One region of the Bacillus sp. Pc3 genome, then DNA from elsewhere that is predicted to be linked to it. Evidence: predicted binding sites of a transcription regulator. Region 1 holds the regulator's gene; the other holds the start of a gene.
The links. The regulator LexA, encoded in region 1, represses DNA repair genes until DNA is damaged. The targets are predictions, from matches to a motif close to CGAACATATGTTCG.
Positions count from the first base shown of each region.

Region 2: the regulator LexA is predicted to act here: its motif matches at 1,672-1,685, upstream of SB24_RS17805 (DNA polymerase IV).

Region 1 is NZ_CP010406.1:222,974-226,755, reverse strand. Features, by position in the region: gene SB24_RS00875 (prohibitin family protein) at 1-213, shown strand, start outside; gene SB24_RS00870 (YndM family protein) at 241-690, opposite strand; gene SB24_RS00865 (hypothetical protein) at 844-1,272, shown strand; gene lexA (transcriptional repressor LexA) at 1,612-2,232, opposite strand; gene yneA (cell division suppressor protein YneA) at 2,389-2,700, shown strand; gene SB24_RS00850 (YneB family resolvase-like protein) at 2,716-3,366, shown strand; gene SB24_RS00845 (DUF896 domain-containing protein) at 3,435-3,668, shown strand.
Region 2 is NZ_CP010406.1:3,720,603-3,724,384, reverse strand. Features, by position in the region: partial or broken gene SB24_RS17820 (GNAT family N-acetyltransferase) at 1-659, opposite strand, end outside; gene SB24_RS17815 (antibiotic biosynthesis monooxygenase family protein) at 656-1,000, opposite strand; gene SB24_RS17810 (GNAT family N-acetyltransferase) at 1,013-1,483, opposite strand; gene SB24_RS17805 (DNA polymerase IV) at 1,699-2,925, shown strand; gene SB24_RS17800 (YolD-like family protein) at 2,941-3,285, shown strand; gene SB24_RS17795 (YqzH family protein) at 3,387-3,593, shown strand; gene SB24_RS17790 (AI-2E family transporter) at 3,667-3,782, shown strand, end outside.

The DNA.
Region 1 (3,782 bases):
ACACAAACTGAAATTAAAATAGCCGAAGCCGAAGCGAAAAAGAAAAAAATTGAAGCGGAAGGGATCGCTGATTATAACGAAATCATAAAGAAATCAATGTCCGATGAGATGATCAAATATAAATGGATTGAAAAATGGGACGGAAAAACACCGAAAGCGACAGGCACAGACTCACTGCTGCAGCTGCCGCTGGACGATCAGAAGCAAAAATAAAAAGAGAAGGAGGCGATTGCCTCCTTTTTATGTTTTTTCCTGAGGGTCTTTTTCCGGCACTAATTCTTCAGACGCCTCGGTTTGATAGCTCCATAGCGTGCTATCCGTCTCTGTTGTGTCCTGATAATCTTCGGGAAGTACATATTGCTGCAAATACCGGTGAAAAAATGCCTCAAAAACAGAAATGCAAAGTGCAGAGATAACCGATGCCGCGGCAGGCGAGACATTAAATCCGCCAATGTTCATAAGGAATATCCATAATATAATGAATGAAATCCCGAAATCAGCTGCAACGGCTGTGAAATTGCTTGTTCTCGGCAGAATCATGCAATCACCCGCAAAATAAGTGATTAAACTTAAGATCACTGTAATAAACAGAACGTTTAAAAAGGTTACTTGGTACATAAGATCCAGAACAATGTACAGTAAAGCAAGTGTGAGCGCCGTTTTAGAAGCGAAAGCAATTACGTGTTTCATTTGAACCACCTTCGTTATTTCGTTTAGTCTTCATTGTAAGCAATCCGCAAATTTTTAAACTGGTATATAGTGGTTATAAAGTATACGTTTTAATAAAATGTGAATAGACATCACAGGATTCACAAGTTAAAATATGTAAAAAGGGGGATGCAAATGAAAAAATACTGGTTATGTATTGCTGTTTTTTTATTATGTTTTAGCGGAATACACTCAGCTGAAGCGGCTACCACTGAATTCGGATCAAAAACAAGCTTCACTTTGGAGGGAAATGCAAAAGAGTTTCATATTGAAAATCCGGGGGCTGTAGCTGCCGACGATTACTTTTTAGGATATAAGTTCACCATAATGAACAACTCTTCGTGCGGTTTAAGCATGAAACTCCAGCGGATGGCGCTGAACGGGAATTTTTATACATTAAGTTCTAAAAACTACAGCGGCAGCTGGTTAAACCTCAGTGCCCAGGATAAAAAATCAATTGATCCGTATCACAAATACAGAATTCTGGTTGAAAGTTCTTCAAACGTCTGTGGCCCCGTCTATATTAAAGGGTTTTACGGTGTAGAATATTATCATTTTGATTGAAAATAGATACTCGCTAAAGGCAGCGGGTTTTTTTATATTTAAATATAACTTATTACACTATGTACTAAATTTTCATAGATAAATTTTTATGCATCCGCCCAAAGGAAACATAAATAAAAGTAAATTCATCACGCACAAATATACAAAGTTAAAAAATGAATGAAAAGTTTCTCTAAGGAAACATTATTAGTTGACTTCAAAAGTGTGATGTCGGATAATAAGAATGTAAGTTTTTCCTCCTTAGCAGATTCGTTTCTTAAGCCAGGGCGAATCTGCTTTTTTTATGCAAAAAAAACCCCTCTTTAAGGGGTTTTTTACAATAAATGAAGTTTAATAGAATTAATGTACGGCTCTGAATACGCCGATAACTTTCCCCAAAATGCTTACGTTTTGCAGGATAATCGGCTCCATCGTCGGATTTTCCGGCTGCAGCCGCACATAATTGTCTTCTTTATAGAAGCGCTTGACCGTCGCTTCATCATCTTCGGTCATAGCTACGACGATTTCTCCGTTATTGGCCGTGTTCTGCTGTTTGACAATGACGTAATCTTTGTCAAAAATACCGGCGTCGATCATACTTTCTCCCATGATTTCTAACATAAAGACATGTTCGCCCGGAGGAACCATCCGGTCAGGAAGCGGAAAATACTCGTCGATATTTTCAACAGCCGTAATCGGAATACCCGCCGTCACTTTCCCGATGACCGGAACGTTTACGACCTGGCTTTTCGGAATGTGGACTTCTTCTTCATCCAATACCTCAATCGCCCTCGGTTTAGTTGGGTCCCGTCTGATCAGGCCTTTTGTCTCCAGCCGCGCCAAATGGCCGTGCACGGTTGAACTGGAAGCCAGTCCTACTGCTTCTCCTATCTCTCTTACAGAAGGCGGATATCCTTTCGTTTTTACCTCTTCTTTAATAAAACGCAGGATATCAAGCTGCCTTTTTGATAGCTTCGTCATATTTCGCACCTCAAAACGTCGATTTTAAGTAGATTATAGCATGATTTTCCTGACAGTACAAACATAGGTTCGAAAAAAACGATTGACAGAAACGTTTGTTCGTATATACTGAAAGGTATAAAAAGCGAACAAACATTCTTATCGGAGGTTGTTTACATGGCGAAAGAATCTATTATATTTGTAGGGCTGTTTACTGCGATTTTAAGTGCCGCTATTTTACTTGTCTCATGTGCGGGAAATGATCAGTCCCTCAGCCAATATGTTAAAATAAAGGTTCAGGACGGCGATACACTCTGGTCACTTGCGGATCATGTAGCAGAAAAGAAACACATTAATAAAGAAGATTTCATTGAGTGGGTGACGGAGAATAATCATCTCCAAACTGCTGATATAAAGCCCGGAGACGAACTTATTCTTCCGGTTAAGAAAAAGCATCCGGCCGTATATCAGCTGGCCATTGTCAATTAGAGAGGAAAGAGAGAAATGAAGGCACTCATTTATGCCCGCGTAAGCACAAACAAAGAACAGCAGCAAACGTCATTAAAAAGACAGGAAGAGGAGCTCAGTGAGATCGCTGCTGCAAACGGCATGGAAGTCGTGAAAGTCATTTCTGAGAAAGCCAGCGGTTACGAAATGGATCGCGACGGAGTATTTGAAATGCTTGATGAAATTAAAAAATCACATATTGACGCGATATTGGTGCAGGACGAAACGAGATTAGGAAGAGGAAACGCCAAGATTGCGCTTTTGCATTGCATTTACAGGGAGAACGTAAAAATATATACGACGGCTCATAAAGGTGAACTGGAGCTTTCCGAAGCTGATTCGATGGTACTCGAAATCGTCAGTATTGTTGAGGAATATCAAAGGAAAATTCACAATATGAAAATCCGGCGGGGAATGAAAAGAGCCGTGAAAAACGGCTACAAACCTGAACGGAATCTGAAAAACAGACATGAAAACAGCGGAAAAGAAAAAAAAGAGGTTCCGGTTTCGGAAATTATCAGGCTGAGAGCCAACAAGCTTACCTTTGCAGAAATCGCAGCGACCTTAAGGGGATTCGGCTACGATGTGTCCAAAGCCACGGTTCACCGGCGGTTTCAGGAATATACCGCAGACACAGAAGGCAGCTGACGCGCATCAGTTGTAAAAAAGACTGCGTTTTAGTAGTATATAATCAACACGCACCAAAGGAGCTTATTATGATTTCTAAAGAAAAAATCGCAAGAATTAACGAATTGGCTCAAAAAGCTAAATCAAACACGATAACGGATGAGGAAAAAGCTGAACAGCAAAAGCTTCGCCAGGAGTATTTGAAAGGATTCCGCTCCTCAATGAAAAATACGTTAAAGAGCGTAAAAGTGATTGATCCGGAAGGCAACGATGTCACCCCTGAAAAATTAAAAAGAGAACAACAGAAAAATAATCTTCATTAAACAGAAAGAATACGGCAATACGTATTCTTTTTTCGTATATACTAATATCAGGCTGTGCTTTACGACAATTTTCAACAAGTTTATCTCAAATTTAAGCTGAAAGAGTTGAGAAAA
Region 2 (3,782 bases), 480 kb from region 1:
TGCGGACTGAATCGGTCAGCGTCCGAAATATCTTTAACCTCCGCCAGTATATCAATGACGGGTTTGGCGGCCATCCCCGGGATAGAGGTGCTGCCGATGTGTCTGACAGAATGAAGTGCTGGGCCGAAGATTCGGATCAAGTCCGCCTTCTCTCTTTCAAACATTTCTTTCCATTCCGGCTTGTACGGAACAACTTCCGCTTTCCTCTTCGGATAAAGATGAAAAAACGAGAGGGCCAGCCCTTCCGGCGTCTCTATCTGTCCGGCTTCTGTGAAACCTGTTTTTAAATAGAGAGAGACTGCCGGAACGTTTTGGCTGGCGGTAGCCGCCTCTATTTTTTGGGCGTCCCGGTTCTCGTCTATCACAAATTGAATAAGCGCCCGTCCGATTCCTTTTCGAAAGCCGGACGGGTGCACCGTCAGCCTGCATATGACAAGGTCATATCCCTTTTTTTCATACGAAATGACGCCTGCAAGCTGATCTTTTTCCTTGAAACCGGCAAACGTCTCCCGTGACCGCTGTATATCATCGGGTGTTTCATGCAAGGCGGGGATGCCGAAAAAGCCGATCAGCTCTGCTTCTTTTTGATAAGAGCAGCGCTGAACCGCCGCAATTTCCCGCGCGGTCTGTTCTTGTGTATGCTGTAAAAATGTAATCAATCTTCCGCCCCTTTTGACGCAAACATCCGCTGTGACTCCGTCTTCGTAATGCGGACCGCGTACGCTTCATACCAGGCGGTTTTTCCTTTTTGTTTTGCCGCCTGGTGGTCCGTATGGTCTTTCCACCTTTTAATCGCTTCCAGGCTGTCCCAGTAGGAAACCGTGATGCCGCAGCCGTTTTCCTCCCGAACGCTTTCCGCGCCTAAAAAGCCCGGCTGTCCGCCTGCCAAATTCATCATGCGCTCTGCCGTATGTTCATATTCCTCATCATATTTTCCCTTTATTGATGAAAAAATGACCGCATAATAGGGCGGTTTGGGCGTGTCAGCTAAAAAACCCATATTCATCCCCCTCTACATATATTTCACAAACAGAATCCGGTCTTCTCCCGGACCGTCATAATTCGCAAAAACAGGGATTCCGTTTACGGTTTTGGTTCCTTTTTCAGCTTCAAAGCCTAATTTTGTATGATAAGCGATTGATACTTTATTGACAGGCGCCGTCACGCAATTGACTTTTGTGCAGCCCCTTTTCTTCACCGTCTCCATAAATCGGTCGTAGAGCTGTTTTCCAATTTGCATTTTTCTGAAATCCGGATGCACACCGGAAAAATGAATGTAGGCTGTCTCAGGGTCTGATTGCGACTGAAAACCGATTAAAAAACCGGTCATTCCCTCCGGCCCGTACGTGATAAAGCTTGTGTCCTGAAAATGTTCAAAAAACAAGCGCGGCAGTTTGTCTTTCATCTGCCTGCCGCCCCACCATTCATTCAAAACAGACGTAACCATTTCATAGTCTTCAGAGGTAATTGTTCGAATATCCATTATCGATTGACTCTCCTTTTCGTCCGGCAAAATGAATGTCAGCTCTTCTCATTGGAATATAAAAAATTATATGTGGGTTGTTTGCAATTGTAAATGATTTCTTTTCAAGCAAACAAATCAGCACGTCTTCCAGCCGGGGAATGATTTACCAGTATAAACGTGGTCATTGTTCGGGTACAATGAAAAACAGAACAAACGTTCCCGGAGGTTTTTTTATGGCTGATATTCTTCTTGTAGATATGCAATCGTTTTATGCGTCTGTGGAAAAAGCGGAAGCGCCTCATCTCAAAAGCCGGCCCGTGATTGTCTCGGGAGATCCCGAAAGACGCAGCGGCGTCGTGCTTGCGGCTTGTCCGCTCGCCAAACGATACGGCGTAAAAAATGCCGAACGGCTGTGGGAAGCGCAGGCCAAATGTCCCGATGCCGTTATTGTCCGTCCGCGGATGCAGCGGTATATTGATGTATCCGTCATGATTACCGAACTGTTTGAACGGTATACCGATCTTGTAGAACCCTACTCCATCGATGAGCAGTTTCTCGACGTGACCGGAAGCAGGCGGCTGTTCGGTGATCCTTTTACAATTGCCAAAAGCATTCAGCAAGCGATTATGCGTGAATTCGGCATTTATGCCCGTGTCGGCATCGGGCCGAATAAGGCGCTCGCGAAAATGGCTTGCGACCATTTTGCCAAAAAAAACGCATCCGGCATCCACAGATTGGATATGTCAAATATCAGGCAGGATCTGTGGCCGCTGCCGGTCGGAAAATTATTCGGCATCGGAAAACGGATGGAGCATCATTTAAGACGGATGGGCATCAGCACAATCGGCGGGCTTGCCGGACACCCCGCCGAATTGCTGAAAAAACGCTGGGGCATTAACGGCGAATTGCTTCAGCGGACAGCCCGCGGCATCGATCCCTCTCCGGTCACCGTCAACACGCACAGCCGGCAAAAAGCGATCGGCCATAACATGACCCTCCCGAGAGACTACAGCCGCTTTGAGGATATCAAAGTCGTGCTGCTGGAGTTAAGCGAAGAAGTGGCCCGCCGCGCCCGTTTCAAACAATACATCGGCCATACGGTTTCGGTCAGCATCAGAGGCGCTGATTTTGAATTCCCTTCAGGTTTTCACAGACAGAGAAAGCTGGTGTCACCGACTAATTTCGGAATGGATATTTTTAAAACGGCGGTCAAGCTCTTCAAAGAGCATTGGAACGGTGAGCCCGTCCGCAGCGCCGGCGTCTCCCTTTCCCAGCTGGAGCCTTGTGATTATGTTCAGCTGAGCCTGTTCGATGCCCAGGAAAAAAAGATCAGTCTCGGCAAAGTATTGGATGATATTCATGAGCGGTACGGCCCTGCGTCGCTCCTCCATGCCGCTTCACTGACAGAGGCCGGCCAAGCCTTTCACCGGGCTGAAAAAATCGGCGGGCATTACAAATAATTTGAGGTGATATACATGAATCCGAACAAATTAACACCCGGGTATAATGTCATGTGGGAATCAAGCCGGATGATGCTGCCCGAACATCGGGAGCAGCTGCTTGCGAAAAAACGAAAAGAACGGGAATTCCGGCCTCCGGAACTGAGCGAAGAGCAACTGAACGACATGAACCGCATCATTGCGGCGTCGATTGAAGAAGACAGGGCCATTTCGGTCACCTACGCTTCCGCACACGGCCCCCGCCGCTTTTGGGGCTGGGTAAAACAAGTGAGGCATGACGAAAAGCGTTTAAAAATCATAAACGATGAAGATGCGTTAACGCTGCCGTTTCATCGTATTCTCTCAGCTGAATTGGAATAAAAATCCTAACCCGGCCCTGACAGAAAATATGATAGAAGAGTGGGAGGATCACATGATATTTAGTAGAATAAAGATGAATGACAAGAATAGGAGAATATATGATGGATCAATTTATAGAAAAAATGCTGGGACAAGCCCTCCGCCAGTATGGACGGAATGTGTCGACAGATCCGCTGAGCCCCTATGAAAAACAGAGTTTAAAAAAAGCTTTAGAAGAAAGAAGGAATGAAGAACCCGATGAGGATCTCCATGCCCATGTAGAAGATATTATCTACGATTACGTCACCAATCAAGGGCAGTTTTCCTGACACGGACGTTTATGCACCCGGCGATAAGGGAAATGTCCGAGAGTAAACCTTTAAAGATTGCGTGGTGCAGGATATGCCTGTCGGGCCTTATTTCAGGATCGGCTATGCCGTTCTTCTGTTATTTCTCATCATTTATCTCGGAACATTAATAGACTTTTTGTTCCAGCCTGTTGTGATTACGGTTAAAAC